2 regions of the Rahnella sp. EDr1-12 genome follow, and region 2 is predicted to be linked to the other one. Evidence: predicted binding sites of a transcription regulator. Region 2 holds the regulator's gene; the other holds the start of a gene.

Region 1 (11,835 bases), on a different contig from region 2:
ACGAGCTGCCACGCACGCGTATCGGCGTGATGATTGAAGTGCCCTCGATGATCTTTATGTTGCCTGCGCTGGCCGGAAGAGTGGAGTTCATCTCTGTCGGCACTAACGATTTAACGCAATACCTGCTGGCCGTCGATCGCAACAACACCCGCGTTGCAGGGCTCTATGACAGCCTGCATCCGGCGATGCTTCGTGTGCTCAGGCAAATCATCACCAGTGCAGAAGCTATCGGGCTCGACGTCAGCCTGTGTGGTGAAATGGCCGGTGATCCGATGGGCGCCTTGCTGCTGACCGGCATGGGTTACCGTAATCTCAGCATGAACGGGCGCAGTGTCGCTCGTGTGAAATACTTGCTGCGCCGCATCGATTTAGCGGATGCCGAAGAACTGGCTGGCCGGGTTTTACAGGCCCATTTCACCACGGATGTACGCCACATGACGGCGGCATTTATGGAAAGACGCGGTTTAGGCGGACTGATTCGCGGCGGTAAATAACCTTCGGGCGCGGCATTTCCTGTCGCGTCGTTTAAGCCCGCATCTCAGGCCGGGCAAACTGAGACGATTTTTTACAGAACTTTTCCCCCGGCGTAGCCACGGAAAACCTCCGGCTTATGCTACTATTCGCCTCCTGCTGACCCCTAACCGGGCTAAAACAATAAACAATTTGTGGTGATAGATGAGCAACAGCTATCTGGCGTTTCCCCAGTTTGATCCGGTGATTTTCTCTATCGGACCGGTATCCCTTCACTGGTACGGACTGATGTATCTGGTCGGGTTTGTCTTCGCAATGTGGCTGGCCGTGCGCCGTGCGAACAAACCGGGCAGTGGCTGGACAAAAGACGAAGTTGAAAATCTGCTGTATGCCGGTTTCCTTGGCGTATTCCTTGGCGGCCGTATTGGCTACGTATTCTTCTACAATTTGCCTCTGTTCCTCGACAATCCGCTCTATCTGTTCAAAGTGTGGGACGGCGGTATGTCCTTCCACGGCGGTCTGCTTGGTGTGATCGTTGTGATGCTGGTCTTCGCCCGCCGCACCAAACGTAATTTCTTCCAGGTTGCAGATTTCATCGCGCCACTGATCCCGTTTGGTCTTGGTGCCGGTCGCCTTGGCAACTTTATCAACGGCGAGCTGTGGGGGCGTGTGACCACCGATGTGCCATGGGCAATGCTTTTCCCGGGTTCCCGTCAGGAAGATATCGCCATTGCCGCTGCGGATCCTAAATGGCAGCCGCTGCTGAACCAGTACGGTGTGCTGCCGCGTCATCCTTCTCAGCTGTATGAATTGCTGCTCGAAGGTGTCGTGCTGTTTATCATCCTGAATGTCTTTATCCGCAAATCACGCCCGATAGGTGCGGTATCAGGTTTATTCCTGATCGGTTATGGCTTATTCCGCATTATCGTTGAGTACTTCCGCCAGCCGGATGCACAGCTTGGGTTGTTCGACGGCGTCATCAGCATGGGACAGGTTCTGTCCATCCCGATGGTGGCCATCGGCCTGATTATGATGGTCTGGGCATATCGTCGTCCGCAGAAACAATTGTCGTGAGGTAACATGAAACAGTATCTGGATTTAATGCAGAAAGTGCTCGATGAAGGCACACCTAAAGCCGACCGTACGGGTACTGGCACATTGTCGATTTTCGGTCATCAGATGCGTTTCAACTTGCAGGAAGGTTTTCCGCTGGTCACCACCAAACGCTGTCATTTGCGCTCAATCATTCATGAACTCCTGTGGTTCCTGAAAGGTGAAACGAATATCGCCTATCTGCGTGAAAACAACGTCAGCATTTGGGACGAATGGGCCGATGAAAACGGCGATCTCGGCCCGGTATATGGCAAACAGTGGCGCGCCTGGGGCGCAGCCGACGGTAAGCAGATTGACCAGTTGACGAATGTTATCAATCAGCTGAAAAGCGACCCTGATTCCCGTCGTATCATCGTATCGGCGTGGAATGTGGGCGAGCTGGATCAGATGGCGCTGGCGCCTTGCCATGCCTTCTTCCAGTTTTACGTGGCGAACGGTAAATTGTCCTGCCAGCTGTATCAGCGCTCTTGCGATATCTTCCTCGGCCTGCCGTTTAACATCGCCAGCTATGCGCTGCTGGTACATATGATGGCGCAACAGTGCGATCTCGAAGTGGGTGATTTTGTCTGGACCGGTGGTGACACCCATCTCTACAACAACCACATGGAACAGACGCATCTGCAACTGAGCCGTGAACCTCGCGCAATGCCAACACTGATTATTAAACGCAAACCTGCCTCCCTGTTTGATTACAACTTCGACGATTTCGAAATCGAAGGATACGACCCGCATCCTGCAATCAAAGCACCTGTCGCTATCTGATCGTCTGCTGCCTGACCCCGCGTCAGGCAGCGATCCCTCTGACGTACCGCCTTTCTGTTGCGCCACTTTCTACGCTTTTTTCTGACGATTCCCACCGCTATTTCGCCCTGACTATTGTTTCTGCGAGACGCCCCGCAACATTTTTGTTTAGGGTGCTTTGTTGCACATTTTCTTCTGAAGGCATCGCGGAGAAAGGTTTTTTGCCTGTGGCACCGAAAATTTAAATGCTTACCCTGACCGCATGAAAAAAAACGAACGTTCAGGGGAGCAGGGAATGTCGCTGATAGAAATGATGGTCGTCGTTGCGCTGGTGGCAATGTGCACTCTTTGGGGATTGCACAGCTGGCGAGGTTACCAGCAGGCGTTAAAGCTTGAGCAACAGGCTCAGCAGTTACGTTTATATCTCTATGGCCTGCAGGCCGAAGCCAATAATTACAATCGCTCCGCCGTGTTGTGGGCCATCGGTGGAACCGCCGGTTGCGTGGGCGCAGGGCTGCGCCCGGCCGACTGCCATGCGGCCAGTGGCAGAGTATTTGCTGTCGGCGAAGCGGATATAGAATTGCTCGATTTTACCGATAAATCGATGGGCTTTTACGGGCTGCGTAATGCCGCACTGGCAGGGCATCTGACGTTAAAAAATACCGCCGGAAGTTTGCGCGTGGTGCTCTCAGCCAGAGGGCGGCTGCGTATCTGCAGCGAGAATCAGCCTGTACTGGGCATCGGTGTGTGCCAGTGATTCATCATCGTGCCAACGGATTCACCCTGCCGGAAGTGATGATGGCGATGGGTGTCGGCAGTATGCTTATGCTCAGTGCCGCGCAAATTTATCCGCTGATGCGCCAGCGCAGCCAAAGCCTGGGGAGACATTATCAGCTTGAGGAGTTACTGCATCAGACCGCTTTTACCATCGAAAAAGATGTGCGGCGCGCCGGGTTTTGTAATGGTATCTGTCAGGGCAAAACAGTCATCATCGGCAATGCGTCCGGTGAGCCCGCGGGTTCCTGCATCATTGTCATCTATGATCTGAATCGCAACGGGCGCTGGGAGAAACCGGGCACCGCGGAATCAGAGTATTTTGGTTATCGCCTGCGACAGGGAGGGATTGAAATGCAGCGTGGCACAGAGTCGTGCGGCAGTTCAGGGTGGGAGAAATTACTCGATCCGGCGGAAGTCACCGTCACGAAATTTGTTGTAACTGAAAGTTCTGGTCTGCATTCAGGAAACTTGTTTTCTCTGCAAATTGACGCCCACTGGAGTAAAAACCCGCTTATTCACCGGCAGGTTGACGCTCAGATTGCAGGGCATTCTCTGTGAACTCATTGGAAAAGAACACAGCGAAAAATCATCCTGATCGCCAGCAGGGCAGTGCCATGATTTTAAGCATCATGGTGATGATGGGGTTGGGGATCATTGCCCTTAATGCTTTACAGCAACAGCTTTCCGCCGGACTGGCGCTGACCTCAAACCAGCACCGTTATGTGATCGCCTGGGAAAATGCCGCATCGTCATTAAGCTGGGGAGTCAGCCAGCCCTGGAAGGCGTTCAATGATGCTAAGTGGCAATGTCAGGACGTCCCGGCAGTCGTTGTTGGCGCCGGATCCGGGCGGGCATGTGTACGCCCTTCGCTGAGAATTGACGTTTTTGTGGTTCGCGGGGAAGGTGTATTGGCCCAAGGTGGGGAACCTGTGAGGCTTTATCAACAGGTCAGCATGCAAAAACAAGCGGACGGTTCACTGGCTTTTTCACCTCTCAGACAAGGCTGGCTGGATTTCTGCCCGGAAGCTGATGAGCAGTTTTGCAATGAATAAGGCTGAGAAGAATCAGCAGGGGTTTAGCCTGCCGGAAGCGCTGATCGCCGCGCTGCTGCTTTCGGTATCTGTTCTGGGATTGCTTAATTATTTTCAGTCACTGAGTCATGGCTTTATGCGTCAGTGGCAGGTGCAGCAGGCGTGGTCGGAGGCTCACTCACAGTTAGAAGCCTATTCGGCCACCGGAAACGTGACTGAACCGCAAATTAAAGGCTGGGAGTATCAGTTGTCGGTCTTTCCCGTGGGGCAACGCTGCCAGCGGATTAACGTGGTGATCCTGACTCCCACACATTATCAGGCACGTTTACAACGTTTACTTTGTGAGCCTGGCACGGGGAACCCCGCCGGCTAAGCAGGAAAAATACCGCCAAGCCGCTTGCAATAGCAGCCCAACTGCATAGAGTGGTTTAAGACCGAGGAATTAACCGGGCGTGTAATATCGCGACAGGTCGCAAACTGTGACATTACGCCAGAATGCACATCACGGTACTGAGATTGTGACAACTATCCTGCATCCGCGGGGTCTTATCAGACTCAACGGCATAAAACAGCAGGTTGAGGTTCATCAGTTGGTGAACCGTTATTTTTGCCCACGTGGCATGTTTATTTGATTGAGGGAGAGTGGCAATGTTAAAACAGGTTACCCGAATTTCAGGGTTACTGTTGTTATTGACCTTTTGGGCCCCTGTTGTTTCAAGCGCTGCCGGTTGGCAGCCTTATGCACAAGCTATCAATAAAAGTCAGAACGACCCGCGTCAGTATCAGGCGATAAAGCTGGCCAATGATATGACGGTTTTGCTGGTTTCTGATCCTGAGGCGCCCAAGTCACTTGCCGCTCTGGCTATCCCCGTAGGCTCGCTGGAAGACCCGAATTCACAGTTAGGTCTGGCTCACTACACCGAACACATGTTGCTGATGGGCTCAAAAAAATATCCTCAGCCTGAAAGCCTTTCTGAATTCCTCAAAAAACACGGCGGCAGCCACAATGGCAGCACGGCTTCCTACCGCACAGCCTTTTATCTGGAAGTTGAAAATGATGCCCTGCCGGAAGCGGTAGATCGCCTTGCCGATGCTATTGGTGAACCTTCACTGGATCCTGCCAACGGCGATCGCGAGCGTAACGCGGTGAATGCTGAGCTGACCATGGCGCGCTCGCGCGATGGAATGCGTATGGCCCAGGTGCGGGCTGAAACCCTAAATCCCGCGCATCCCGGCTCCCGTTATTCCGGCGGGAATCTGGATACTCTGAAAGACAAACCAGGCAGCAATCTGCACGAGAAACTGACGGAATTTTATCACCGTTACTATTCGGCGAATCTGATGGTCGGTGTGATTTATAGTAATAAGCCGTTGCCGGAGCTGGCTGAGCTGGCCGGGAATACCTTCGGGAGTATTGCCAATCATCATGCTGCAGTACCACCGATTACCGTTCCCACATTAACGGACGAGCAAAAAGGTGAATATATCCATTTTGTTCCGGCACAGCCCCGCAAAGAATTGCGCGTAGAGTTTGCCATTGATAACAACAGCGCAGCGTTTCGCAGTAAGACAGATACCTATATCAGCTATCTGATCGGAAACCGCAGCCTGAATACATTATCTGACTGGTTACAAAAGCAAGGTTACTCCGACGGTATCAGTGCGGGGGCAGACCCGATGGTTAACCGCAATCAGGGCGTATTTAACATTTCGGTATCCCTGACGGACAAAGGTCTGGCTGAGCGCGACAGAGTGATTGCCGCCATTTTCAGTTATCTCCAGGAGATGCGCGGGCAGGGCATTAACAAAAGCTATTTTGATGAAATCGCGCATGTGATGGCGCTTGATTTCCGGTATCCCGCGCTGACGCGGGATATGGACTACGTTGAATGGCTGGTGGATACCATGCTGCGCGTACCGGTTGAACACGTTCTGGATTCGCCATATCTGACGGATCAATATGATCCTAAAGCGATTGAATCGCGTCTGGATGAAATGACCCCACAGAATGCGCGTTACTGGATTATCAGTCCCAACGAGCCGCACAACAAAGTTGCCTATTTTGTGAATGCGCCTTATCAGGTTGATAAAGTCCCACCGCAAACCTATGAACAATGGAAAGCGCTGGGGAAGGACATCAAACTTTCTCTGCCTGAGCTGAACCCTTATATTCCCGACTCGCTGGCGCTGGTGACTAAAAACGCCACGGCCACCAAACCTGAACTTCTGATTGAAGATAAAGGCCTGCGCGTTTTCTATATGCCAAGCCGCTACTTTGCCGATGAGCCCAAAGCCAATGTGACGGTTTCTTTTCGCAATGAGCAGGCGTTAAGTACGGCGAAAAACCAGGTACTTTACGGTCTGACTGACTATCTGACCGGTGTGGCATTTGATCAGCTGAGTTATCAGGCTTCTATCGGCGGGCTGAGTTTTGGGACGTCGCCGGATAATGGACTGCAGTTTACCGCCAGCGGTTTCACCGAATGTCTGCCAGATCTGCTGGCTACGCTGGTGGAGAGTTACCCTGATTTTAAACCGACGCAGGAACAGCTGGATCAGGCGAAATCGTGGTATCTGGAACGTCTGGCATCGGCGGATAAAGGTAAAGCTTTCGAACTGGCGCTGCAGCCGGTTCAGTTATTGTCGCGGGTACCTTACACCGAACGTTCAGAACGGGAGAAACTGGTTGCGGGTATCACACTGGAAGATGTGAACGCTTACCGTGAGCAACTTATTCACCACGCCGCCGTTGAGATCATGGTGGTGGGGAATATGACCGGGGATCAGGTGAAAGCCATGTCCCTGCAGATTATGCAGAAGCTGGGGGCGCACGGCACACAGTGGTGGCGTGGAACGCAGGCCGTCGTCACGGAGCCGTTGAAAGCCAATATTCAGCGGACGGGCAGCAGTTCTGACTCGGCGCTGGCCGCCGTGTATGTGCCAACAGGTTATGATGAAATTCAGAGCATGGGCTACAGCGCATTGCTCGGGCAAATCATCCAGCCATGGTTCTATAGCCAGCTGCGCACCCAGGAGCAACTGGGTTACGCGGTGTTCGCCTTCCCCATTCCTGTTGGCAAACAGTGGGGTATTGGTTTCCTGCTGCAAAGTAACAGTAAGCAACCGGACTATTTGTATCAGCGGTACCTGGCCTTTTACCCACAGGCTGAGAAGCGTTTGCGGGAAATGAAAGATGCCGAGTTTGTTCAGTACAAACAGGGTCTGGTGAATGAAATGCAGCAGCGTCCGCAAACGCTGGATGAAGAGTCAGACCGCCTGGGCAATGATTTCAGCCGTGGGAATGCGCAGTTTGATACGCGCACCAACGTCATTCGAGTCATTGCGGGGCTGACGCAGACGCAGCTGGCGGACTACTTCCATCAGGCAGTGATTAAACAGGACGGACTGGCGATGTTGTCGCAAGTTTCCGGCAATGACAGTAAGACGCCGCAGTATGCGGCGCCGGAAGGGTTCAAAACCTATGCCGACACCTCGACACTGCAGCAAACCCTGAAATCTCAGACTTCACATTAATGTGAGATTAGTGAGCGGGGAAACTAAAAAGGGCGCATTTGCGCCCTTTTTAGTATGTGCACCAGAGCGCTTACAGTTCGGAAATTAAGATCTTCGACCGGCGCTGATAGTTGTACATTTCCTGCTTTTGAATCGGCAGAACATCAACTTCAGCCGGTTTGAAGCCGCGTTCCTGGAACCAGTGAATGCTGCGGGTCGTCAGCACGAACAGGCGGTTCAGCCCCATTTGTTTTGCCTGACTGGCCACCCGCTGCAACAACATTTCACCGCGTGACGAACTGCGGTAATCAGGATGAACTGCCACGCAGGCCATTTCCCCGATACCTTCATCGTGGAACGGATACAGCGCCGCACAGGCAATGGTCAGGTTATCCCTTTCAATAATCGTGAATTTATCGATTTCCATCTCTAGCTGCTCGCGGGAGCGACGAACCAAAATACCTTGTTGTTCAAGCGGGCGGATAAGCTCGAGGATCCCGCCGATATCGTTGATCGTTGCACGGCGTACCTGCTCCGCACTCTCCATCACAATTTGGGTACCGATACCGTCACGCGAGAACAGTTCCTGAATCAGCGCACCGTCTTCCTGATAGCTGATCAGGTGGCTGCGACGCACACCGCTGCGGCAGGCTTTAACAGCGCCACGCAGGAAACGCACTGTTCCCGAAAGGTAATCGCCGCTGGCTTCCATCTTATCAATGCGTTGCTGCGCATCGTTCGGGAACAACTCAGAAATGATATTCCCTTCCTCATTAATCACGCCCTGCGACGAGCAGAAACCGATCATCTTTTCGGCTTTCAGCTTGATGGCCAGTTGCGTCGCCACTTCTTCAGACGTCAGGTTAAAACTTTCTCCGGTAACGGATACGGCTACCGGCCCCATCAGCACGATGGCATTGCTGTCGAGCTGGCGGTGAACGGCCTCTTCATCGATGCGACGGATACGGCCACTGTGGCAATAGTCGATACCGTCATCTACGCCCAGGGGTTGCGCGATAATAAAGTTACCGGAAACAACATTGATGTGCGCACCCTGCAGCGGAGTATTATTCAGGCTCATCGACAGGCGGGCGGTGATATCCAGCTGTAACAACCCCGCAGCCTGCTTCACCAGCTCGAGTGTACGGGCATCGGTAACACGAATATTTTTATGATAAATCGGCTCGCAGTGATGCTCTGCCAGATTCTCATCGATTTGCGGACGGGCACCATACACCACCACCAGCCGGATACCTAAGCTATGTAACAGCCCGATATCATTGACGATGTTGCTGAAGTTCTCATGTTCAATGGCTTCACCACCGAGCATGACAACGAATGTTTTGCCACGGTGAGCATTTATGTAGGGAACGGAGTGGCGAAATCCCTGGACCAATTCAGTGCTACGTTCCTTCACGGCAAAACCTCATTTGAATTTTTATTCGTAATTTTTGTATTTTTATTCTTTTGAGGCTGTGTGGCAAGTAAGAAATCTCTGTTTTTCTATTAACAACGATTACAAACACTCAACAAATTGATTTATCAAAATAATGTTAAGGAATGACATGCAGGGAAGGATTAGTTAAAATTCCCAAACTGAGTTTTTTATCATCACTTTTGATTTTTGTAACCTGTTTGAGATTGCATGACTGACGATAACCACAACCCCGGAAGACGACGACTTCTTCAGACCGTAGCGGCTTCCTGGATGCTCAGTGTGAGTAAAGTGGGGTTTGCCGCCAGTTCACAGGTTATCGCCGTGCGCATATGGCCTTCCTCGACGTACACCCGCATCACTCTGGAATCCAGTACTCCTCTGAAGTATAAGCAGTTTCTGCTGAGTTCACCTGCGCGTGTGGTTGTGGATATTGAGGGTGTACAACTGAATAGCGTGCTCAAAGGTTTGGGCGAAAAAGTTCAGCAAACCGACCCGTACATTCGCCAGGCGCGGGTAGGTCAGTTTGATGCCCAAACGGTGCGCATGGTGCTTGAGCTCAGGCGCCCCATCAATCCCCATGTGTTTACACTCAAACCGGTCGCAGAGTTCCACAATCGTCTGGTGGTTGATTTGTACCCTGAAGAGGGGGCGGTCAGCGCTGAGGATGATCCGCTGCTGGCATTACTGGAAGATTACAACCGCGGGGACGTGGCCAGAACATTGCCGCCGGAAACGGCGAAAGATGGGCAGGCAGGGCACAGCCGCCCTCTGGTCATTATGTTGGATCCCGGTCATGGCGGTGAAGACCCCGGCGCAATCGGCAAATATAAGACCCGTGAAAAAGACGTTGTCTTACAGATCGCGCGTCGTTTACAAAAACTGATCGCCCGTGAAAAGAACATGAAAGCCTACATGACCCGTAATGAAGACGTGTTTATTCCGCTGAAAGTGCGGGTCGCCAAGGCACGAAAGTTGCGGGCTGATTTGTTTATTTCCATCCATGCTGATGCTTTTACCAGCCGTGCCGCCAAAGGTTCATCCGTTTTTGCTCTGTCGACCAAGGGCGCTACCAGCTCAGCAGCACGTTTTCTTGCGCAGACTCAGAATGAATCCGATCAGATAGGCGGTGTCAGTAAAAGTGGCGATAAGTATCTCGACCATACGATGTTCGATTTGGTGCAGACCGCGACAATCAACGACAGCCTGAAATTTGGCAAAGAAGTGCTGACACGGATGGGCAAGATTAACCCGCTGCATAAAAACAAAGTGGATCAGGCCGGTTTTGCGGTACTGAAAGCGCCGGATATTCCGTCGATTCTCGTGGAAACCGCGTTTATCAGTAACATCAATGAAGAGAAAAAACTGCGCACCGCGCATTTTCAGCAGCAGGTTGCAGAATCAATACTGGCGGGGATTAAGGCGCATTTCGCCAATGGCTGAGTGCCTGCAATGAATTGGATATTAAGGATAATGTGAGGAAAAATGTCGGGGCTGGTGCGCTGTTAACTCAATCTTCAGATACAAAAAAACACCCGTTAAGGTGCCTGATGTTTACGTCTTACTGATTATTTTAGTAGTTGGTTGCGGGGGCCGGATTTGAACCGACGACCTTCGGGTTATGAGCCCGACGAGCTACCAGGCTGCTCCACCCCGCGTCCGTCACTACTTAATACTGCATTTACTTCTTCACATTATTCGAACTCAGCGTAATAAGCATAAGTCTCGAATTGGTTGCGGGGGCCGGATTTGAACCGACGACCTTCGGGTTATGAGCCCGACGAGCTACCAGGCTGCTCCACCCCGCGTCCGTAGCACTTCTTACTTCTTTACTTCATCGTTCAATTCAATCGGGCATTTTATTGCCTGCGAATCGAATTGGTTGCGGGGGCCGGATTTGAACCGACGACCTTCGGGTTATGAGCCCGACGAGCTACCAGGCTGCTCCACCCCGCGTCCGATGGAGGCGAACTATACTCCCCATGAGATTTCGCGCAACCCTTTATTTGGATTTATTCAAATAAACCACCTGGTTGCTGACTTTTTAGGCATAAATTCCTCTATTGCTTCCCAATTTGGCCGAGGGCACTTTTTTCGGCTATTGCAATTCCTTTCTGATAGGCCGTTTGTTATCGTTTCGCCAGTCAATTCCCATGAAAGTAAGAGAGCGCGGCAATAATGAAAGGACGTTGGAGTAAATTTCTGCTGGGTGGTTTGGTTGTTGCGGTGCTTGCAGGTTGTTCCTCGCGCCCGACCGACCGGGGTCAGCAGTATAAAGACGGGCGGCTTGATAACGCGCTTGAATACGTCAATGAGCCGAATGCGACAGGCAAACCCGTCAATGCCCTGGATTACTCCAATCAGGTCGCCGCGGTACAAATTGCCTCTTCTTCCTTATATGGCAGAAATAACCCCACTTTCCAGGCCGTCCAGCAATGGCTGCGTTCCGGTGCTGATACCCGCAACCTGAGCCAGTACGGTATCAGCGCTTATCAGATGGAAGGGGCTGATAACTTCGGTAACGTGCAACTGACCGGCTATTATACGCCGGTGGTACAGGCGCGTTACACGCGTCAGGGTGAATTCCAGTATCCGTTGTACCGTATGCCGCCTAAACGTGGACGTCTGCCTGATCGCGCCTCGATTTACTCAGGTGCACTGAGTGAAAATTACGTAGTGGCCTGGACTAACTCCCTGATGGATAACTTCATGATGGAAGTGCAGGGCAGCGGCTATGTGGATTATGGCGACGGG
Region 2 (11,835 bases):
TTCACGTTCCGGCTCTCTCAGTTGCTTATAGCTTTCAATCCATATCGCCAGGGGATCCTGATGCGACGTATAAACATACTCTGCCGAGTGCTCATTCATCGCCAGACTGGCGACGGTATTACCTGGCAAACTGTCTATGTGATATTCAACCGCACGCCCCTGTACACCTCGCCTCCTTCGCTTTATCCAGCATAACCTGCGCGCCATTCCGTGCACGCCTTGTGTCGAAGTCGGAAGCCCTTCTTTACCGGTCAACTCCTTTGCTGCAAACCACTCTTTTTTCATAACGTTCCTTGTCTTTCTCATTCAAACCAATAAGAAAGTTGCTGTTATAAATCCATGTGAATAATGACGATGCTTTCCTGACACGGGCGACGTTTATTTTAGAGAAGATATTAACGCCACCACTTAAGGAAAACGTCTATTTAACGGAAAGAAGATATTCAATTTTTCGAAATGAGTCCACTGCTGCTTTAAAAGTTTCCATGAATTATCTTTATCAATAAACCATGAATATGCTTAAAGGAAGTTTTTTAGAAAGAAGCATTATAATGTCGAAAGAAAAACATCAACACCCTTAAAATATAACTATAAAACAAAGCCTTAAGATAAAAATCAATAATTAAATGCCATTCAACTATAATAAATTCACTACTCAAAATATTTAATTATTATTTTTATAAATGCTAAAGATCAAAAAACACGCATACCGATAACGCATTCACTTTAATCAATTTCAACTTTGCACGTGATACATCATGAAAATAGACATGAATCACAAAAAGCAACATGAATTTACTTGTTTGTTTAAATCACAATAAGAATGTATTTTTCTAAATGAAAGCAATGAGGGTTTTTAAGAAACATAGATTTAAATGATCGTAAATAAATCAAACCCTCGTTAAATGTATAAGTGCGATAAATATGCCCGCGGAATAAAATTAAACAAATAAGGAAGCCATCATGAATACAAGGAACGAAGACTGGCATCAGGCCGATATTATTGCTGCACTCAGAAAGAAAGGAACCACCCTGGCGGCAGTATCGCGCTCTGCAGGTTTGAGCTCTTCCACCTTATCAAACGCTCTGACACGGCCATGGCCAAAGGGCGAATTGCTCATCGCGAATGCGCTGGGGCTACATCCTTCAATTATCTGGCCAAGCCGCTATTTCGACGCCAGGACTTTTCAGATCATTGAACGCCGTTGCCGCACACCCAATGCTGCGCAAGAGTAAATCCGAGGGGAGATAAAAGAAAAAAACCGCCGGGATAAGCCGGCGGTTATCTATAAAGAGACGCAATCAGTGATTAATGAACTGTTCGCCGAGTTCGATATCCTTGTGCAGGATCTCCAGCATTGATTCCAGTGACTGCTGTTCAAATGCGCTCAGTTTACCGATGTCCAGCAATTCGGTGATCCCGTTTTTGCCAAGCAAAACAGGCTGTGCGAAAAAGCGAGCATACTCACCATTGCCTTCGACATACGCACATTCCACAACGTTGCTTTCACCCTGCATAGCTCGCAGTAATGAAAGTCCGAAACGCGCAGCCGCCTGCCCCATCGACAGCGTTGCTGATCCACCACCCGCTTTTGCTTCTACCACTTCAGTGCCTGCGTTTTGAATGCGCTTGGTGAGTGAAGTGATTTCACTTTCGCTGAACGTCACACCAGGTACCTGAGAGAGCAGCGGCAGAATGGTGACACCAGAATGTCCACCGATCACCGGCACTTCAATGTCTTCCGGTTGCTTACCTTTTAACTCCGCAACGAAAGTATTAGAACGGATCGCATCCAGCGTTGTGATGCCGAAAAGTTTGTTTTTGTCATAGACGCCCGCTTTTTTCAGCACTTCTGCCGCAATAGCAACCGTCGTGTTGACCGGGTTGGTGATAATGCCAATGCAGGCTTTCGGACAGGTTTTCGCCACTTGCTGAATAAGATTACGAACGATACCCGCGTTAACATTAAACAGATCTGAGCGATCCATCCCTGGTTTTCGCGCCACACCCGCTGAAATCAGGACAATATCTGCGCCTTCCAAAGCAGGTGTGGCGTCTTCGCCACAGAAGCCTTTGATTTTCACAGCGGTAGGGATATGGCTGAGATCGACAGCAACGCCCGGCGTCACCGGAGCGATATCATATAATGAGAGTTCGGAACCGGAAGGTAGCTGGGTCTTTAGCAGAAGCGCGAGGGCCTGACCGATACCGCCCGCAGCACCGAGAACTGCAACTTTCATCCTATACTCCTTTTTTATCATTAACTTATAAGTGTCGTGGAATTATTTTGGTTGTGACCTTAATCACTTACGCTGTTAAAAACAATCGCTCACCTGCAGAGAATCTGAGGTTGGTCGTTTAGAAAGTAAAAAAATACACCTAAGCGCCCTTATCCGGTCTTTTATGACTTTTATCGGAAAGCTACCCCTTAAAAGTAGCACCGCAAAAGACGTCAGGTTAATAAATGGTTAAATTTGGTTCATTGTGTGAGCTGAATCGAAATCGGTTGAGCCCAACTTCCTGCGGAAGGCTTACTCAAAATTCACAATTTCGGCATATTCATGAAAAACCCACTAACGCGACACCCGTCACATTCCTTGCAGAACGGTGAGTTCTGGATTTTCCATGTCTTGCGTTGTTGCATAAAAATGCAATTATCTGCATAATCAGCCAAACATTGATCAAGAGACCAGGGTGCAAAATGCGTAATCCTGCCAAACAGGAAGATTTAATCAAAGCCTTCAAAGCATTACTGAAGGAAGAGAAATTCAGTTCTCAGGGCGAAATTGTCGTCGCACTCCAGGAGGAGGGCTTCGAAAACATCAACCAGTCCAAAGTCTCACGGATGCTGACCAAGTTCGGTGCGGTGCGTACGCGCAACGCGAAAATGGAAATGGTGTACTGCCTGCCCGCTGAAATCGGTGTGCCAACAACGACCAGTCCGCTGAAGAACCTGGTACTGGACATTGATCACAATGAAGCCATGGTGGTCATCCGCACCAGTCCGGGGGCAGCACAGCTGATCGCCCGCCTGCTTGATTCACTCGGAAAATCAGAGGGTATCCTCGGAACTATCGCGGGTGATGATACGATTTTCATTACGCCTGCCCGCAGTTTCAGCGTTAAACAACTGCACGATGCAATCCTGAGTTTGTTCGAACAAGAGTTATAAGCCGCCTCAATAGTACAAGGGTGTAAGCGCCCTTTCTGTGCAGGGGGTCAGAAGAACAGAATTTCTGACCTCAGGCCAGCCTCTTTACCCTTCCTTTATATTGCTCACATTTCAAATGCCGCACAAAAATACCGGTTTTCTACCATTAACGGGTACAAGGCGCATGCCCTCTTCTGTTAACGCCGGTCACAACAGGCTCATTTCCGTCACATAAATATTTCAATGATGTGATTCACACCAAAAATAAGCACAGATAATCAAATTCATTCAATCTATTGATTTTACTAAAAATCAACACCGTTTGAACAATTTATAGACGTTTTTTATTACTTTCCGTTATTAAAAAAACCAATAGGACACACATAACCACTCAAATAACTATTAGCAAACTATTAATATTCTGAGTGACTAGATGTATACTCATTTCCGTGGTGTGAGACACCAGTTGTTGGAACACATAATAAAATCGACGAGGTCAAATCATGAACGTTAAAACTACAATCGCAACATTAAGCATTCTCTCTGCTCTGTCATTTGGTGCATTTGCAGCACAACCTGTTAGTCAGGAACAAGCTGCCAATCTGCAGGCGAAAGGGATGATCAGCGTCAGCGGCGTTGCCGGTGCACCTTCTGATATCCGCCAGGCACTGTCTGACAAAGCCGATGCAAAAGGCGCTAAAGCTTTCCGCGTTATTGAAGTGCGTCAGGAAGGTAACTACCACGCAACCGCAGAAATCTACCAGTAACTTTCCGGTAGCCATCGCGAAGGGGCCTGAATAAATCAGGCCCGTGAATAAACAGATTTATCACTGCCCGTTTTACGTTCCCGCACGCTTTGAGCGCCCTGAACTGCAGTTAACAGCCCTGATAAATCTATATTTGAATCGACGTTGCTCTCTCAAATTGCATCAACGTCAGTGAAATCAGGAAATTATCATGAAAATCATCACTACTATCGCCGCTCTTAGTCTGTTGTCTGCTGTGTCTTTCGGTGCGTCTGCTGCGCAACTCATCACGAATCAGCAAGCAGAAAATCTGCAACCTATGGGCGTGATCAGCGTGAGCGGAGTGAATGGTGCACCCACCGATATTCGCCAGCAGCTGTCTGACAAGGCTGATGCCAAAGGCGCTAAATCTTATCGCGTGATCGAAGCCCATAATGAAGGCGCTTATCACGCGACAGCAGAAATCTATCAGTAAGATTTTCTGTACGTTACCCAGAACTAAAGCCACTGCTTGAGTATTTATATGAATTAGCGTTACCGGGTTTCAACAGCCACAGATCGTCTCAATAAAACGATGCTGTTGAGGCTGGGAGAGAGCTGACACTGCCACTGCCGTGCTCTCTTGCTAACGATACCCTCGTCGTCCTGTCCGACGACACCCTTTGGCTCCCACGCTTTTTTTGGGAGCTTTTTTTTGTCTGTTGATAAGCCATTGCCCGGAATAAAGACAAAAAAAAGCACAGCGGATGCTGTGCTTTGAGGCCGTTGAGGAAGAGATTATGGCTGCTGTATCAGGCTCGCTTTCGCGGCCAGTGCCTCCAGCAGTTTTCCGTGGATGCCACCAAAACCGCCGTTACTCATGACGAGAATATGATCGCCCGGCAGCGAGGCCTTGATCACCATATCCACCAGCGAATCCACATCAGCACTCCAGTGCGCAGGCTGTATACAGTGTTCAGCCACTTCTGCTACCTGCCACGGAATATGCTGCGGCTGCAGCAGGAAAACTTCGTCTGCACGCCCCAGCGACGGCGCCAGTTCGTTTTTGCTCATGCCCATTTTCATGGTGTTTGACCGCGGTTCAAGCACTGCCAGAATACGCGCCGTGCCGCCCACTTTGCTGCGCAATGCGGAGAGCGTTGCCAGAATCGCCGTTGGGTGATGCGCGAAGTCGTCATAAACGCTGACGCCATTTTCAACGCCGCGCAGCTCGAGACGACGACGCGCGTTGATAAATTCGCCCAGGGCTTTACAGGCGTCTTCCGGTTTCACACCGACATGACGCGCGGCGGCAATCGCCATCAGCCCGTTATGCATGTTGTGTTCACCGACCAGATTCCAGTCCACCTGCCCGACGATTTCGCCTTTCAGGTAGACATTGAAAGAGCTGGCATCCGGCGTCAGTTTTTTCGCATCCCACGAACAGGCATCCGTTTCACCCACAAATTCCTGTTCACTCCAGCACCCCATCGCCATCACTTGCTTAAGCGGAGTATCGTGCTCGGGCAGGATGATTTTCCCTTTGCCCGGCACCAGACGCACCAGATGATGGAACTGTTTCTGGATGGCTTTAAGATCGTCGAAGATATCGGCGTGATCGAATTCAAGGTTGTTCAGCACCAGCGTGCGTGGACTGTAGTGAACGAATTTCGAGCGCTTATCAAAGAAAGCACAATCGTACTCATCAGCTTCCAGCACCATAAACGGGCTGTTGCCCAGACGCGCAGACACCTCAAAGTTACCCGGCACACCACCAATGACGTAACCCGGCTCATAACCACAGGCTTCGAGGATCCACGTCACCATACCCGCCGTGGTGGTTTTGCCATGTGTACCGGCAACGGCAATCACCCAACGCCCAGGCAGAACGTGGTCGTGCAGCCATTGCGGGCCAGACACGTAAGGGATCCCCTGTTCCAGCACGGCTTCAACGCACGGGTTTCCGCGCGTCATCGCATTGCCAATGATCACCAGATCCGGCTGAGGGTCTAATTGTGCAGGATCGTACCCCGTAATCAGCTCAATACCCTGATTTTCCAGCAGCGTACTCATCGGTGGATAAACGTTATCGTCCGAACCTGTAACCTGATGCCCCTGAGCACGAGCCAGCATCGCCAGCCCGCCCATAAACGTGCCGCAAATCCCAAGAATATGAATGCGCATATGTTTTCCATTAATGCCTTTAAGTCAGCCGCCATTCTACCGCTCAGAATCCTTCAGAAGAAATGGATTTGCCTATGATTCATCCATATATTTGGGCTAAACTGCCCACGCTCTTGTAAAGGTTTTATTAACGAACCGTTATCCATCCTAGATTCAGGGAACGTGTTATGAAAACGTTAGGCGAATTTATTGTTGAAAAACAGCAAGACTTTCCTCATGCAACCGGTGAACTCACCGCCTTGCTCTCAGCAATAAAACTCGGCGCTAAAATCATTCACCGTGACATCAACAAAGCGGGTCTGGTCGATATTCTCGGTACCAGCGGCGCAGAAAATGTTCAGGGCGAAGTACAGATGAAGCTCGATCTGTATGCGAATGAGAAGTTAAAAGCAGCCATGAAAGCGCGCGGCGAAATTGCCGGTATCGCGTCGGAAGAAGAAGACGAAATTGTTATTTTCGAGGGCGAACGCGCTGAGAATGCAAAATACGTCATTTTGATGGATCCGCTCGATGGCTCTTCAAACATCGACGTTAACGTCTCGGTCGGCACCATCTTCTCCATCTACCGTCGTACCACGCCACTGGGCCAGTCGGTGACCGAAGCTGACTTCCTGCAACCGGGCAACCGTCAGGTCGCTGCGGGCTACGTGGTTTACGGTTCGTCCACCATGCTGGTATACACCACCGGCGTTGGCGTTCATGCCTTCACTTACGATCCTTCACTCGGTGTATTCTGCCTCTCCCATGAAAAAGTACGCTACCCGGCAACCGGCAGCATGTATTCGATCAATGAAGGCAACTACATCAAATTCCCGCTCGGCGTAAAAAAATACATCAAATATTGTCAGGAGCAGGACGAAGCTACGCTGCGCCCTTACACCTCACGTTACATCGGTTCTCTGGTGGCAGATTTCCACCGTAACCTGCTCAAAGGTGGCATTTACATTTACCCAAGTACGGCGACCCATCCCAACGGAAAATTGCGTTTGCTGTACGAATGCAACCCGATGGCGTTCCTGGCTGAACAGGCCGGTGGCAAAGCCAGCGACGGTAAAAACCGCATTCTGGATATCATTCCGCAGAAACTGCATGAACGCGCGCCGTTCTTCGTCGGTAACTGCTCAATGGTGGAAGATGCAGAACGCTTTATCGCTCAATTCCCTGATGAATAAGCCCTGCGCGGCACGACAATAAAACATCAAAGAATGAACGTGATACCTCTGTAACTTAGCCTTACCGTTGTTCTGAACGTAAAAAGGTGGCTTTTTAAGCCACCTTTTTTATTTCCTGCAAAATGCGGTTTTACGATCGGTACTGCTCAGACTGATTCAGTTTGAACACGGCCATGCTCGCCGCCAGCAGCTGAGCCTGCTCTTCCAGAGAACGCGTCGCCGCCGTCGCCTGTTCAACTAACGCGGCGTTTTGTTGTGCCACCTGATCCATCTGGGTGATCGCGACATTCACCTGCTCGATGCCGTGCGTTTGCTCGCTGGTGGCAATCGAGATTTCCCGCATCAGGCTGGTCACGCGCGTCACTTCGCTGGAAATTTCCAGCATCGTCGCCGCGGCAGATTTCACCATGCTGGATCCTTCCGCCACCCGGCTTTCTGAATCACCAATCAGCTCTTTGATTTCTTTGGCTGATTGCGCACTGCGCTGTGCCAGGCTGCGCACTTCCCCCGCCACGACGGCAAATCCGCGCCCCTGCTCACCGGCACGTGCGGCTTCAACGGCGGCATTCAGCGCCAGAATATTGGTCTGGAAAGCGATGCCGTCGATGACAGTAATGATATCGCCGATACGTTTGGAGCTGTCGGTGATGCCCTGCATTTTCTCCATCACCTGATTAACAACCTGACTGCCTTTGTCCGCGATCGATGAAACGCTGTGCGCCAGCTGGTTCGCCTGTTCAGAGTTTGCGGCGTTCATCCGCACGGTCGAGGTCAGTTGCTCCATGCTGGCGGCAGTTTCTTCCAGAGAGGCCGCAGACTCTTCGGTGCGCTGCGCCAGATGCACATTACCGGCCGCCAGTTCGCGCGAGCCCACGTCAATCTGGTTACCCGCATCGCGGACGCGGCCAACCGATAACACCAGAGAATCCTGCATTTGCTTCATGGCTTTCAGCAGGCGTCCCATTTCGTTGTTGTGAGAGTCGTCGATATCGTGTGTCAGATCGCCTTGCGCAATGAATTCCAGCTGCGCGATGGAAAACGTCAGCGGACGCATAATGAGTTTCTGCAATGCAAACCACGCCAGGATTGCAATCGTCAGCGCCACCACAAAAGCCGCGACGATGACAGTCAGCTGGATACGCGCCTCTGCCCGCGCCTGCTCAATGCGTTGACGGGTGTTATCCACCGCATACGCGCGGAAATCCGCGAGCGCTTTGTCGTAAGCATTGCTGTAGGGCGTGATTTTATTCTCCAGCACATCGTAATAACTGTCGGCGCTTTGCGACTGCAACGCCTGAAGAATGGGGACCAGACCATTAGTTTTGTACGCTTCGTAGGTTTTTTGCACCGCCGCGGATAAATCCCTGCCGTGCTGAGTGTCATCCACTATGCTGACGAATTTTCCCAGATCCGCATCTGCCTGTTTGATGTAACCGGCAATGCGGTCGGACGTTGCTTTCGCGTCATCCATCATGCCGATTTCCAGCTGACGGACAGCCACACCGCTGGCAACACGGGTGCGCAGGGAGTAACTGTAGCTGTCAGCCAGCGAGCCCAACTCCTCGCCCTGCAGCTGATTAATCTTTTGCAGCGAGGTCGCACTTTGCCTGATGGCATTGGCGCCCAGTACGCTCACCAACAGTAAAATCAGGGTCATAAACACTAACAGGCCGATCAGACCGGCCTTTACGCTCAGCTTATTCAACATACGGTGTTATCCAGTCATTCAGGTGAAAAGGAGAAGTGCATATCGCGGTAGGGGTCAGGTTTATCCCGACTTTTATTTGAATAGAGTTATCGGCAATTGACTGAATTTCTTGATAAGAAAAGCAAAAACAGGCAGTTACGCGGTGAAATGACCTGGCGGTGAATTTTACTGCCGAACCTGAAGTTTTTGCAGGTTCGCAACAGCAGGTCATGCGGAAAAATTGGAAAGCGACATTCGGTGAAAAGGGCGGGAAATCACGGGAGACTTGGCTATAATGTGCGGCACTCTATTCCTGGTTCAATGAAGGAAACCAACCATGAGCTTACTGAATGTACCTGCTGGCAAAGATATGCCAGAAGATATCTACGTTGTTATCGAAATCCCGGCAAATGCTGATCCGATCAAATACGAAGTAGATAAAGACACCGGCGCACTGTTCGTAGACCGTTTCATGTCTACAGCGATGTTCTACCCGTGCAACTACGGCTACATCAACCACACTCTGTCTCTGGATGGCGACCCGGTTGACGTTCTGGTGCCAACGCCTTACCCACTGCAACCGGGTTCTGTGATCCGTTGCCGTCCGGTTGGCATGCTGAAAATGACCGACGAAGCGGGTGAAGATGCGAAGCTGGTTGCGGTTCCGCACACTAAACTGAGCAAAGAATACGATCACATCCAGGATGTGAACGACCTGCCAGAACTGCTGCGCGGCCAGATCACCCACTTCTTCGAGCAATACAAAGCGCTGGAAAAAGGCAAATGGGTAAAAGTTGACGGTTGGGCTGACGCTGCTGCTGCAAAAGCTGAAATCGTGGCTTCTTTCGAACGCGCTAAAAACAAATAAGTTTTTCGCTGTCGAACGAAAAAAAACACCGCCAGATGGCGGTGTTTTTTTATGTATTACGCGTTGAAACACAACGTTTATTTTTAGACGACCTTGCTCAGATTACTCACTCTGCTGCATCGTTACGCTTTACCCAGTCGCCACCCTCTATTCTCGGCACACCATCCAGTGAGCGAATGTAGAGATAAATCCAGGCACTGCCGTACGGCGTCGAAATCAGCTCGCGACGATAATCTTTTGTATTACTTTTCAGTTCATCCAGCTCGGCTAAGATAGACGAGTTTATGCGGTAAACTTCGCAGTAGACCTTTCCTTCCCCTGGAATCACAGCAGGGTAATGCCCCAGATTATAGAGCGCATACCCTTCCAGCTCATGGTCACCCAGCCATTGAGCGTTAGTCATCCAATGACTGTTGCCTTGCTTGCGTCGCAGACTACCGTAAACAATTATTCGCATGTTTATATTCGTATAGTAAAAGTCACATGAATTAAAACTCAAACTGATAGAGCAAATCCAAGGCCTGATCGATGCCCGATACCGCCTGCAGATAGAGCTTCGGCATCAACCTGTAGCGTAAAGTGAGTGTTGCCAGTGAGTCGAAGATCCCGACACCATATTTCACCTGTAAACCCGGTAAAACATAACCACTGACCACCACCTGGGAACTGTCTCCCACGCCCTGAGTATCCAGTGCCAGATTGCTGACACCAAACGCCTCGCCGATTTTACCCACAAGTTTACCACTTTGCGCAACCCCCAACCCGATAAGAGCTGAGGTCATTGCGCCGCTGTCACCGCCAGAATTGTCTAATCCCTGCCCGCGAAGCAGGTAGGACAAGGCTTCCTGCTGTGACATCGCCGGATCTGAGAATATCTCAAGTTTCGGTGCATCGGCCTCGCCGGTCACCCGTAAACCGGCCACAACGTCGTTTTCTGTCGCTTCCGGATTACGAATCGCTTCCAGATTCAGCAGTGGCTGATCCGCCGGACCGGAGAACAGTAACTGGCCTTTACGCACAATTAAGTCCTGCCCGTACGCATGGAACCGGCCAGAAGGAATATTAATCTGCCCATTCAGCCCCAGACCGCGACTGTCCTGCGCCACTTTCAACGCCCCTTCAAGCCGGGCTTTCAGGCCGAACGCATCCAGACGCACATCTTTGCCGATATTCACCATCAGATTGCTGTTGATCGGAATTGACGCTGACACCGGTTCAATCGGCTGACGCTGATCGTTGAGCATCACCTCATCTGATGAAACCCCGACCGCGCTTTCCGGCAACTCCTGCACCGTGATGCGTGCCCAGGGAATATCCACCGAACCGTTCAGTGAGAACAGCTGCGGCGTGGCATCAAACACCAGATCCGGCGAGACGTCGAGACGCACCATCGGCGGTACCGACACCCGCACGCGATCGCCGCGTGCGGCAATGCGGGCGCGCCAGGCGTTCAGCTCGCTCCAGTCGGCGTTGCCGTTAAGCTCCAGCTGGCCGTGCGCCGTTTTGATCACCCCTTCCATCAGCGATGACATGCCGTTGAAATTGATATTGATGTTCGCGTCGGTGATATCAAACGGCATGAACTGACCGTCGAAATCGACGCCGCTCAACGCCAGTTTGCCAAACACCTGCGGTTTCTGTGCGTCGCCTCCCAGTCGCAGATTCGCGTTCAGGATGCCGGACGCCTTTTCTCCGTCCATCAGGGCTGGCTGCAACAGCGCCATCGAGATGCGGGTAATATTGACGTTGCCGGTCAGATTACGTTTTCCCTGCGGATCGGCAATCTGAATACTGCCGTCCAGCTGGCCGTTATTGGCAATCTTGATCAGCCAGTCCAGCGTCGCACGGCCATTATTAAGACCGGCATTCAGGTTCAGCGTGTCAAACGCCACCGGCAACGGACTTCCCTGCACCAGTTGCTGTACTTTCACGCCCTTGCCCACCAGCGAGACGCTGGCCTGAGGCAATCCGCCCTCTGCTTTCCAACTCACATCGGCCTTACCGGTGAAAACGCCGCTAAGCTGCGTGTCATCGGTCAGGAAGGGTT

What was found. The regulator ArgR, encoded in region 2, controls arginine synthesis, uptake and breakdown. The targets are predictions, from matches to a motif close to ANTGAATAAAAATACANT.
Positions count from the first base shown of each region.
Region 1: the regulator ArgR is predicted to act here: its motif matches at 9,097-9,114, upstream of argA (amino-acid N-acetyltransferase).

Region 1 is NZ_JBLZNY010000007.1:135,358-147,192, forward strand. It holds gene ptsP (phosphoenolpyruvate--protein phosphotransferase) at 1-494, shown strand, start outside; gene lgt (prolipoprotein diacylglyceryl transferase) at 676-1,545, shown strand; gene thyA (thymidylate synthase) at 1,552-2,346, shown strand; gene ACO0U8_RS21360 (prepilin peptidase-dependent protein) at 2,588-3,082, shown strand; gene ACO0U8_RS21365 (prepilin peptidase-dependent protein) at 3,121-3,660, shown strand; gene ACO0U8_RS21370 (YgdB family protein) at 3,717-4,154, shown strand; gene ACO0U8_RS21375 (prepilin-type N-terminal cleavage/methylation domain-containing protein) at 4,132-4,506, shown strand; gene ptrA (pitrilysin) at 4,782-7,667, shown strand; gene argA (amino-acid N-acetyltransferase) at 7,738-9,063, opposite strand; gene amiC (N-acetylmuramoyl-L-alanine amidase AmiC) at 9,292-10,524, shown strand; tRNA gene ACO0U8_RS21395 (tRNA-Met) at 10,663-10,739, opposite strand; tRNA gene ACO0U8_RS21400 (tRNA-Met) at 10,813-10,889, opposite strand; tRNA gene ACO0U8_RS21405 (tRNA-Met) at 10,961-11,037, opposite strand; gene mltA (murein transglycosylase A) at 11,260-11,835, shown strand, end outside.
Region 2 is NZ_JBLZNY010000005.1:77,553-89,387, reverse strand. It holds gene ACO0U8_RS18855 (DNA-binding protein) at 1-285, opposite strand, end outside; gene ACO0U8_RS18850 (helix-turn-helix domain-containing protein) at 964-1,236, shown strand; gene mdh (malate dehydrogenase) at 1,303-2,241, opposite strand; gene argR (transcriptional regulator ArgR) at 2,703-3,173, shown strand; gene yhcN (peroxide/acid stress response protein YhcN) at 3,656-3,919, shown strand; gene yhcN (peroxide/acid stress response protein YhcN) at 4,110-4,373, shown strand; gene mpl (UDP-N-acetylmuramate:L-alanyl-gamma-D-glutamyl-meso-diaminopimelate ligase) at 4,676-6,061, opposite strand; gene fbp (class 1 fructose-bisphosphatase) at 6,229-7,233, shown strand; gene ACO0U8_RS18815 (methyl-accepting chemotaxis protein) at 7,364-8,941, opposite strand; gene ppa (inorganic diphosphatase) at 9,258-9,788, shown strand; gene ACO0U8_RS18805 (gamma-glutamylcyclotransferase family protein) at 9,895-10,245, opposite strand; gene tamB (autotransporter assembly complex protein TamB) at 10,277-11,835, opposite strand, start outside.